One region of the Paenibacillus sp. JNUCC31 genome, then DNA from elsewhere that is predicted to be linked to it. Evidence: riboswitches for the same ligand, from Rfam matches in the RefSeq annotation. Region 1 holds a riboswitch; the other holds the start of a gene.
The links. Region 1 has a riboswitch for FMN ahead of ribD (bifunctional diaminohydroxyphosphoribosylaminopyrimidine deaminase/5-amino-6-(5-phosphoribosylamino)uracil reductase RibD). Riboswitches for the same ligand answer to the same signal wherever they lie in the genome.

Region 2: another riboswitch for FMN. It lies ahead of JNUCC31_RS32080 (DMT family transporter); the one in region 1 lies ahead of ribD (bifunctional diaminohydroxyphosphoribosylaminopyrimidine deaminase/5-amino-6-(5-phosphoribosylamino)uracil reductase RibD).

Annotation. Positions count from the first base shown of each region.
Region 1 is NZ_CP062165.1:731,417-737,004, reverse strand. Features, by position in the region: gene JNUCC31_RS03100 (spore germination protein) at 1-543, shown strand, start outside; gene lysA (diaminopimelate decarboxylase) at 647-1,978, shown strand; gene JNUCC31_RS03090 (peptidylprolyl isomerase) at 2,201-2,632, shown strand; FMN riboswitch at 2,780-2,945, shown strand; gene ribD (bifunctional diaminohydroxyphosphoribosylaminopyrimidine deaminase/5-amino-6-(5-phosphoribosylamino)uracil reductase RibD) at 3,309-4,412, shown strand; gene ribE (riboflavin synthase) at 4,453-5,121, shown strand; gene JNUCC31_RS03075 (bifunctional 3,4-dihydroxy-2-butanone-4-phosphate synthase/GTP cyclohydrolase II) at 5,173-5,588, shown strand, end outside.
Region 2 is NZ_CP062165.1:7,326,813-7,332,400, forward strand. Features, by position in the region: gene JNUCC31_RS32065 (manganese catalase) at 1-97, opposite strand, end outside; gene JNUCC31_RS32070 (DUF3231 family protein) at 272-784, opposite strand; gene JNUCC31_RS32075 (amidase) at 1,001-2,497, opposite strand; gene JNUCC31_RS32080 (DMT family transporter) at 2,698-3,678, opposite strand; FMN riboswitch at 3,823-3,976, opposite strand; gene JNUCC31_RS32085 (DinB family protein) at 4,060-4,557, opposite strand; gene JNUCC31_RS32090 (CGNR zinc finger domain-containing protein) at 4,694-5,254, shown strand; gene JNUCC31_RS32095 (amidohydrolase family protein) at 5,469-5,588, shown strand, end outside.

The sequences.
Region 1 (5,588 bases):
TTCATCGGTCCTCATGAGAATGCCAAGCTTCCGCTGATTCTACAGTTCCTGCTCATTGAGTTCGGGGTCGATTTATTGCGGATGGCGGCTGTTCATACCCCCACACCACTCGCTTCGGCCATGGGCTTGATTGCCGCCATTCTGGTCGGTGATATCGCTGTGAAAACAGGTTATTTTGTGAATGAAGTTGTACTTTACATGGCTATAGCTGCGATTGGCATGTTTGCAACTCCCAGTTATGAGCTTGGTTTGGCGAATCGGCTAGTCAGGTTGTTTTTGCTAGTGGCAGTAGCGATATTCAAGGTTCCTGGATTCGTTGTTGGAACCACGTTCATTATAGTGGCCCTTACGTTGCATCGCTCGTACAACTCTTCTTATCTCTGGCCATTCATACCGTTTAATGCAAAGGCATTGGGCAACTTTTTGTTTCGTTTGCCTTTGTTGGAAAATAAAAAACGTCCATCAATCAACAAGACGCGTGACAATACCAAAATGGACGATGACCCTGACGGAGAATTGCGAAAAAGTAAAAAACACAAATGATCAGTTGAAAAATCCATTCTTCTCATTCACTAATTTGATATACTGGTGTAAAATCATTGGAATAACAGCTGTTCCAGTATATAAAAAGTGAGGAATGCAGAATATGTATTTACATGGTACAAGTAAAATAAATGCGCAAGGACATTTGGAAATTGGTGGCGTGGATACAACGGATATGAAAGAACAATTCGGAACTCCACTCTACGTTGTGGACGAGCAACTGGTTCGCGAGCGCTGCAGAGAGTACATGGAAGCATTCCGTGCTTCCGGACTGGGCTTTCAAGTTGCTTATGCAAGTAAAGCATTCTGCGTAATGGCCATGTGTGCTCTTGCTGCGGAAGAAGGACTTTCATTGGATGTTGTATCCGATGGTGAATTATTCACTGCACTGCAAGCTGGCTTCCCGGCAGAGCGTATTCACTTCCACGGCAACAACAAAACACTGGAAGAAATTGAAATGGCGCTTGATGCTGAGATTGGCTGCTTTGTTGTGGATAACTTTAATGAACTGCACCTGCTGCAAGCCGTAGCGGCAGACAAAAATCGTAAAGTAAACATTTTGCTTCGTGTGACGCCTGGTGTTGAAGCGCATACGCATGAATATATCTCCACAGGACAAACCGATTCGAAATTTGGATTCGATATCGGGAACGGAACTGCATTCGAAGCGATTGAACTTGCTTCCAAGCAGTCGAACTTAGTTTTACTCGGTGTGCATTCACACATCGGATCGCAAATCTTTGAAGTTGAAGGCTTCCAAATGGCCATTCAGCGTGTTGCAGAGTTTGCAGCTGATGTTCATGAGCGTCTTAACGTTGCTTTCAAAGTGGTTAACCTGGGCGGCGGCTTTGGCATTCGCTATATTGATGGAGATACCCCGCTTGAAGTTTCACAATACGTAAAAGCCATCACCGATGCGGTTAAAAATCATTTTGCCCAAATCGGCTATGCCGTACCTGAGATCTGGGTTGAACCAGGCCGCAGCATCGTGGGTGAAGCGGGAACAACACTCTACACCGTTGGAACAAGCAAAGACATTCCAGGGGTTCGTAAATACGTGGCTGTTGATGGCGGGATGACAGATAATCCGCGTCCGGCACTGTATGAGTCCAAATATGAAGCAGTACTTGCCAATCGTGCGAATGAGGCTGCTCAGGAAACGGTATCGGTTGCTGGTAAATGCTGTGAGAGCGGCGATATGCTGATCTGGGATCTGGAACTGCCCAAAGTACAAAGCGGCGATCTGCTCGCAGTAGCATGCACAGGCGCGTACAATTACTCCATGGCAAGTAACTACAACCGGATTCGTCGTCCGGCAGTAGTATTTGTCAAAGACGGTCAAGGGGATGTTGTGGTACGCCGTGAGACGTATCAGGACATTATCCAGAATGACCTCGTTCCTGAGCGTATTGCTAAGCAGCCTGTAACTCGTTAATTCGAGAACGATGCTGAATTGTTAATAAAGAAGACAAAAAAGGAGTGCTCCTTTTTTGTCTTCTTTGCATCTATAAGGCTGGATTTTTTAAAAAATCTTGCTGATTATTTTGCGATCCATCCATTTTCGGTGTACACTAAGAAAAGTGCTATAAAGCTTGACCCAGGGTCAATGCGTTCTGGCACCATTAACGATGGTCAATACGAAAGGAGTCATTTACATATGGCGAAACAAGCGAAAATCAAAATGGCAAACGGCGGAGAAGTTCTGATCGATCTGTTCGATCAAGAAGCGCCAAACACAGTAGCAAACTTTGAGAAACTGGCTAACTCCGGTTTCTACAATGGTCTTACATTCCACCGTGTTATTCCGGGCTTCGTTGCTCAGGGCGGATGCCCTAACGGTACCGGTGCAGGTGGCCCTGGCTATACAATCAACTGTGAGATCAACCCGAACAAACATGAGCGCGGAACATTGGCTATGGCACATGCAGGCCGTAACACAGGCGGAAGCCAGTTCTACATCTGCTACCAACCGCAACCACATTTGGATGGTCAACATACTGTATTTGGTAAAGTAACCAAAGGTATGGAGTTCGTAGATGCTTTTGAAGGTAAAGACAAAATGGAGACTGTTGAAGTTGTAGAAGCTTAATCAGGATCTCTGTAAGGAAACCGTTTCGCTTTGGCGAGACGGTTTTTTATTACACTTAGCTTATTAAAAGTTAGTATGTGACAAAAAGGAACAAAAAATAATTGATTTTTTGACATTAAAGTGCTAACATCCAATTAATAACGAAAGCGAATCCTTCAGGGCAGGGTGTAATTCCCTACCGGCGGTGATGCAGTCGTGTGAGGATGTCAATCCAGCACGAAGTGCAAAGTCCGTGACCCGTCTGCCCGTGGCAGATGGCTGATCTGGTGTAATTCCAGAACCGACAGTATAGTCTGGATGGGAGAAGGAGAGGGTGCAGTCCTAACGGGCCGCATTCCGCAGTATTGTTGCTGTACAGTTTTTGACGAATTCATTTTCTGTGCAGGGAGAAATCCGGTTACATTCGGAAATCTTCATACATATGCCACATCATAGAAGCTCTTTACCTGTAAATGAAGTTCATTAAGGTATGTGTCTGCTTTCACTTGCCTGAAATGAAGTTTTTGGGCGAAGTGTTTTTGGTACTGTATCAATAGTATTGCTGATGACACATGTCTCTCATCATCCCCATCGAACGGATTGTTCGACGGGGATTTTTTAATAGATATGGAACATGCCTCTCTGTTGGAAGGGAGGTCAATACAATAACTCAGATTTTAACCGTGGGGTGAACGGATTGGAAATGATTAATGATGAATTTTATATGGCGCTGGCGTTGGATATGGCAGAACGGGCACAAGGACAGACAGGAATTAATCCGGTTGTAGGTTGTGTCGTTGTGAAAGAGGGGCGTATCGTAGGCCTGGGAAGTCACCTGAAACGGGGGACGGGCCATGCAGAGGTACATGCACTGAATATGGCGGGCAGCGATGCTGAAGGCAGTACAGTGTATGTTACACTCGAACCTTGCAGTCACTATGGTAAGACCCCTCCTTGCAGCGAACGTCTCATTCACGAGAAAGTGAAACGTGTCATTGTATGCTGTGAAGATCCGAATCCGCAAGTTTCCGGCAGAGGCATCAGCATGCTGCGCCAACAAGGGATTGAAGTTGAAGTGGGTGTCCTCCGTGAGCGCGGCAGACGGATGAATGAAAAATTCATTAAATACATTACAACAGGTCTTCCCTTTGTAACTTTAAAGACGGCTACTACTCTTGATGGCAAAATCGCTACTCGTAGCGGTGACAGCAAATGGATCTCTAACGAGCCGGCACGCGAGATTGTGCATGCTCTACGTCATCGTCATCAAGGAATTATGGTTGGTGTGGAAACTGTAATTGCTGACAATCCGGAGCTGACCACTCGTCTGCAGGTGGAAGGGATCAGCCCGGTGCGGATCGTTGTGGATTCCAAGCTGCGTCTGCCTGTAGGCTCCAAAATGGTTAAGGATGGCCTAGTACCAACTTGGGTGCTTACAACGGATGAAGCAAGCACTGAAGCAGCTGAGCGTTTGGAAGCATACGGTGTGGAGATTATTCGTTGTGGACCTGGACCGCGTGTAGATTTGCTGAATGCACTCAGCAAGCTCGGTGAACGTGAGATTGGTTCAATCCTGCTTGAAGGCGGAGGCACACTGAATGGGGCTATGTTGGAAGCTCGGTTGGTAGACCGACTGCTTATGTTCATTGCTCCGAAAATTGTCGGAGGATACGATACACCAGGCAGTTTCCGCTTCGAGGGTGTGGAGCGCATGAGTCAGGCCATTCAACTGCATCAGCTGGAAATTGAGCAAGTTGGAGATAATATCAGCATTGGCGGAATTCCGGTTTGGCCAGAATAAATACATTTATGTTAACGAAATAAATAAAGGAGGCGGCAGCATGTTTACCGGTTTGGTGGAAGAAGTCGGTCAGATCCGGCGCATAGGTCGGAAAGGCGAAGCGATGGTCCTGAATATCGGAGCTTCCGCCATCATGAATGACTTGAAGATTGGCGATAGTGTTTCTGTAAACGGGGTATGCTTAACTGCAACAACCCTGGAGGCCGGTGGGTTTACAGCTGATGTAATGCCCGAGACATACCGCCATACCAATCTTAGTCAATTGCAATCCGGCAACAAAGTCAATTTGGAGCGAGCCATGCTGTCTGGTGGACGTTTTGGCGGACATATCGTTCAGGGTCATGTAGATGGCACTGGCGTTATTGGCAGCATTACACGTGACCAGAATGCGATTGTTTTCGAGATCAAACCTGATGATACGCAATTGTTTAAATATCTGATACCCAAAGGGTCCGTAACCCTGGATGGAATTAGTCTAACAGTTGTGCATACTTCACAGACTGCATTCACTGTGTCCATTATTCCACATACCATTGGTGAAACGGTATTAAATGTCAAAAAGACGGGTGATACCATCAATATTGAATGTGATATTTTGGGCAAATATGTGGATCATCTGCTGCACTACGGTAAGGGACATCAGGAGACTGGTGCAGGCAAGCCGAAAAGTATCAGTGAGGATTTCCTAGCTAATCACGGATTTGCTTAACTAATTGTTTGAATACAAATATAATTTGAAATGGAAACTGGAGGGGGACTTATGTCAGGAGAACAATCCATTCTGAACCCTATAGAAGAAGCGATCTATGATTTAATGCGGGGGAAACCTGTCATTGTGGTAGATGATGAGGACCGGGAGAATGAAGGCGATTTTATCGCATTGGCCGAGAAGGCTACACCGGAAGTAATCAATTTTATGATTACCGAAGGCAGAGGTTTGGTATGTGTTCCCATCACGCAGCAGCGTGCGGACGAACTTAATTTGAAACCAATGGTTCAACAAAATACGGACTTTCATGGAACGGCATTCACCGTTTCGGTAGATCATAAAGATACGACAACTGGCATCTCGGCACATGAACGTTCCATAACAGTGAAGGGCTTGATCGATCCAGAAGCGAAAAGTGGAGATTTCCGCAAGCCGGGGCATACGTTCCCGCTTATCGCGAAAGACGG
Region 2 (5,588 bases), 960 kb from region 1:
ATTGTCCTCCCAACACTTCTTGAACCTGACGTGCAAACATGGGATCAGGACGATCTACTTTGACTTCAAATTGCAACTCTTTCTGATGTCGAAACATGTGAACCCCTCCATATGAATATCTATTAAATTCAAAATAAATTCAAAATTAATTAACCTGATCATAGGAAATTAAACAGAAGAATAAACAAAAAAGACCAAGAAGAAGAATCGACGATTCTTCTTCTTGGTCTCATAAATTCACTACAAAATGAGTTAGGTCACCAGACTTTAGTTACTCCGAATCCGGTCTTTTAACTTGAAGCGGTGGGGGAATAAGCCAGCCTTTTTCTTTGGTCAATTGAAGAATTCGAACCCCTAAAGCCGTTTTGGTTGCATGATATTTGGCGAACAGAGCACCGATATCTTCTCTGATTGATTGACCCATCGTTTGGCTTGCAGCAACCAGACCCAACGATGTATCTGCTGCCACTATTGCAGCAATCTCTGGATCCGTGAATCTTGCGCCTGCCGGAATATCTTCCAACTTAACAGGAGGTCTTTCCGGAAGCGTTGGAGCGGGAGCGATGCCATTCTCGGTTAATAGCGCATCGCATTCTTTAATTTCGAGTTTGGCCTGGTCGATCAGGTCATCCAGAATTTTTTTCAAGTCTTTGTCTCCAGCATGGTTCGTGAAGGCTTGGTAGCAAGATACAGCGCCTTTGGCTACCATGGAACATTGCCACACACTATAGATTTCTCCATAATGCATAGGCTCATTTTTGGGATTGCCGCTTAGAATACCCATGATTGATTTTCCTCCATTAGGTTGATTTTTCACCGACTTATGATCTCCTATATGCCAAGATCTTATACGTAGGAAAGAAAGGGTAGGGTATCTTAATCTTAAAATTAACGTCATAATTATTATGTAAACCATTACTGAGATCTATTCCTTTTACGATTTAAAATTAAACAAGCCAGCAGTACAGGTCTGCTGGCGAGATCGTGGCGTATTGAGTATTTATGCTGGAAACAACGGATTTCCGTTCATCCCGATCCAGAGTTCTGAGGCTTCAAGCTGGCCAGCCAGATGGAGCAGCCAATCTTCACGTCCTTTGGTCGCCATCACTTGAACCCCCATGGGCAAGCCTTCTGCAGTTGTATGAAGTGGTACACTCATAGCAGGTTGTCCTGTGAGATTGGCGAGTTGAGTGAACGGTGTATACGTGAGACTGGGCTCAAACATCTCGTATATTAATTGCTGCTGCTCGTTATTGTTCAATTCGCTGATGCGCATCAGGTTCTGAATCTGTTCGTCATGAGGCGTCAATTCTCCGACCTCGGGCGCAGGAAAAGCATTGACGGGGGTCACAAAGAAATCATAGCGCTCAAACAATGTAGACATCTGAGCTGCAGCAACATCCCATTCGGCGAGACTGTGTACGAATTCCGCAGCAGATACTTTTTTGCCGGCTTCAGCCAGAACCCAGGATTCAATCTCCATGTCATCCGATGTTAGCACTCTGCCCATGGATCGCTCCATGGAAGAAATCATCGCAGCCATTTCGCCGCTATTCATCATGTAATAGTTCTCCATCAGCTTGACTCCATTGACCGGACTAAGCATTTCTTCAACGTGATGACCTTGTTCTTCCAGCCAGCGAATAAGCTTGTAGACGGCTTCTTTGGCTTCTTCACTAACAGGTGTGTCTACGGGTGAATCTGTCGTATATGCAATCTTCAGTTTACGTTGATGTGGATAATTCATATCAGCAAGGTAGCTCCCTGGGAAAAGAGGAGTATGAAACGCTGCCTCAGCCTGAATGACTTGCAGCGTATCAAGCAGCGCAGCACTGTCCCGAACAGAACGGGATAGGGCGAAGTCAATAGATGCCCCCTGCCATTGACGGCCAACACCGGGGCCCACGGGTGTGCGCCCACGGGTGGGCTTTAGTCCAAACAACCCGCTGAAGGAAGCGGGAATGCGGATTGAACCGCCGCCGTCACTGGCCCCGGCTAGAGGAACAATGCCTGAAGCTACAGCGGCAGCGGCACCCCCGCTTGAACCGCCGGGTGTGTGATGGATATTCCAGGGATTCCGACTTGGGCCATGCAGGCGGGGTTCGGTAATATTTTTCAAGCCAAACTCCGGTGTATTGGTGTGCCCTATGATGATAAATCCTGCTTCACGGAGTCTAGTGACATAATTCGAATTGCGGATTGCGCGATGCTTGCTGAACAGTTGGGAGCCTGAAGTCAGGATTTCTCCCTCCAGGGATTGAGAAATATCTTTTAAGAGCAGGGGGACGCCGGCGAATGGTTGTTCCCCCGGACGAACAAGGCCTGCTTCCCGACGTGCTCGTGTCTCATATGTACGTACCACCGCATTAACCTGAGGATTTACTTCTTCCATGCGTACAAACGCCGCTTCCAGTAATTCAACGGGGGAAACCTCCCGGGATCGAATCAGTTCTGCCAAACCTACGGCATCGTAGGAAGTATATGAAAATGAAGACATGATGATCGTTCCTCTCTGAATATAATTCATCTATATTATCCATATCTCATCGTACCATTGCAGTTGATAAAAACATACAGAAAAAAAGAATCTGAGATTAGTTCATATACTCATATATCGAAAAGCACCGTTCATCCATTCGGACGACCAGTGCTTTTGTCTTTAGCTTTTACTATATTTACGTTCTATATATGATGCATTCAATCTGTACGAAGCTTTGGTGCAGCGTCAGCCGGAGTCGATGAGCGTTCCTGCTGTTTGGAGATGGCGAACAGCGCAACCCAGATGAGAATGAATCCAACCAACTGCTCCCAGGTAATCAATGTACGGAAAGCAATCCAGTTAACCAGCACCCCAGCCATCGGGAAGCTAAGTTCCGCGAGCGTGGCAACAGAGGCTTTGGTGGAAGAAAGCCCTTTGTAATATAACAGAAGACTCAGTAACCCTGGCAACAATGCCTGGCCCAGAATATTGAGTGCCACAGCTGCCTGTTCGCCTGTTCCGGAAGGGAAGGTCCATGCAGCGCCCTCGTTCCATGTCATAAAGATCAGCAGTGGCAAGGCTACGACAAATCGCAGGGAGGTGACCGTTTCATAACGGGTTTGTCCCAGCATCAACCTGCCCATAACAGTTGAACCTCCCCATAAGGCAGCAGCGCCCAGCGAGAGCAGACTGCCTGCATGAACCCAGTTGTCCCAGTTCCCAAGAGGAAGGGTGAATCCGAACGTCAGTAGATATGTTCCTGCAAGTGCAATGATAAACAGTCCGCCAAAGCGACGTGGTAATGTTTCCTTCAACAGCAGCTTTGCCAGAACAATCGCAAATAGCGGCTGCATCTTTTGCAACAATAAAACGGTGTTGGGATCATTATGTGTGAGCGCTAGTGTGAATAATACCGTGGCGAGCGCTGATCCACCCCAGGAGATAAAAATCACGGCAATCCAGTGGCGGGCACGCAGGTTTTTCAGATCGGCCCGAAACTTCCACAGCACGGGAATCGCCACCAGGCTGACAATGATATGTTCCACAAGCACAATCTGAGTGGAAGTCATCGTTTTGAGCAAAATAATGCGGAATAACGGATCTACACCCCAAAGGGCAGCGCCGAGAACAACCAGCCAAAATCCGGTATTACTTCGTTCCTTACGATAAATTGTTGATGCAGATTGGGTCTTTTCCATATTCAGGACTCCTTCGTCAGAACACGGAATCTTCAGTTGGCAAAATCGACAAAAGCCCCCGTTTTGGTATACACCAAATAAACGGGGGCTCAATCATGGACATGTCGTAAGGAAATAAGACTTCCCGTAAAGGCATGCCAATGTGTTGATCTTCTCTCATCCGGACTGTACCGTCGGCCTTGGAGTCACACCAAGTCAGTCGCTGAATATGCAAAGTCTGTTCAAACAGCGAGTCGCGGGCTGGTTCTATAAGAACATCACCGCCGGTCGGGAATTGCACCCTACCCCGAAGATCCTATTCAATTATATAGTGTATTGAACAAGCTGTAACATTAATAAGTTCATCTTATTCCTGTAAGCGCTAGCAGTTCAAGTGTTTTTTTAGAATATAATATTCCAACTTCCTTGTTGCCTACGCAGCAGTACAATCTGGCCAGCATGATAGGCATCGTGTAGGACCCAGCGGGCAAGTGCATGTGACCATTTTTCATCGGAGTTCATGTAAGGAGCTTCGAGATCGGATTCTTGTAATGTAGCAAGCTGATCACGGAGCTGCCCTGCTAATTGAGTTGTGTCTTGCATAAGTTTACTCCAGCCTTTGATATCGGAAGGGTCCCCGGGATCACCGAAGGTGGACTCATTGTTTTCGGCAGGTGTACCAGAGGGGGTTACACCCTGAATGCGATTCAACAAGCGTTGATTATAATAGTACATATGGTTAACCAACTGCCAGATACTTAATCCACCGGATGATGGAACCCAGGCTGCTTGTTCAGCAGTTAGTCCTTCGAGCGCCTTGGATAAAGGCACAATCCAATTACATTGATCCCAGGTGTCATCTTTCTGAATGAGCAATAGATCTTTTGCCGTTGTAGTCATTGATTTTCCTCCCTAAAATGAATTTCGTAGTAACTAGCTAAAGTACTTGAATGTGGTTACAATTAATATAACCCAAATTTGATTGGTTGTAACTATCTTTATTCATTTAAATGGTTACATTTTAGTGGAGGTACGTATGGATAGACTATGGACTGATTTTGTGAATAGTGATTATCATGACTGGCGTGGTGGGGATCGTTCGGAGGACAGGCTTGGCAAAAAAGAGTGGCAGCAACGTTTTCTGGAACAATGGAAAATGAGCGCATCTATACCCGCAACTCCTGAAGAAGAGAGTGTCATGAGAATTTTCAGAAATGAATTGCAGACGCTTGCGACTCGTTTATCTGCCGGAGAATCTTTAACAGACAAAGATCAAAAATGGCTTAACGGCAAGATGGCTGAAGGACAGGTGATCCGAAGACTGAACTCTGCAAATGAAGGACTCGAACTTTCGCTAATTCCTGTACAAGGTCATTGGCAGCAGGTCATGGCAGAGGTCGCTGCTGATTTTGCCATCACCGTGGTTGAAGGGGATGGGGGAAGAATTCGGATCTGCGATAATACGGATTGTCGCTGGATTTTCTATGATGATACGCGCAGTCGCACCCAGAAATATTGTGATGATAAGATGTGCGGCAATTTAATGAAAGTTAGAAGGTTTCGGGCGAAAAAGAAGGTGGCTCAGCAGAAGGAGTAAGATGATGTACCAGAAAGTAAGGTTTTTTGTTCGTTAAGCAAGGAGAACACTTGAATTGAGCCAGAAACATGCTGGAATGGAAATATTCAACTTCAGAAATTGAATATTTCCATTAGTTTCTATATAATGTATATGTACTTAAAATATTTCAGTTTGTTATTCAGGTAATAACCGTATTTCAAGCGTATATCCAACAAAAAAACAATGATTGGAGATGTGTCTTGTGAGGACAAGTTATCTACTGAAGAACGGTTGTGTACTGTCTATGGATTCGTCGGTGGGTCAGTATAAGAGGGCGGACGTTCTGATTGAGGATTCTCTTATTACTGCCATC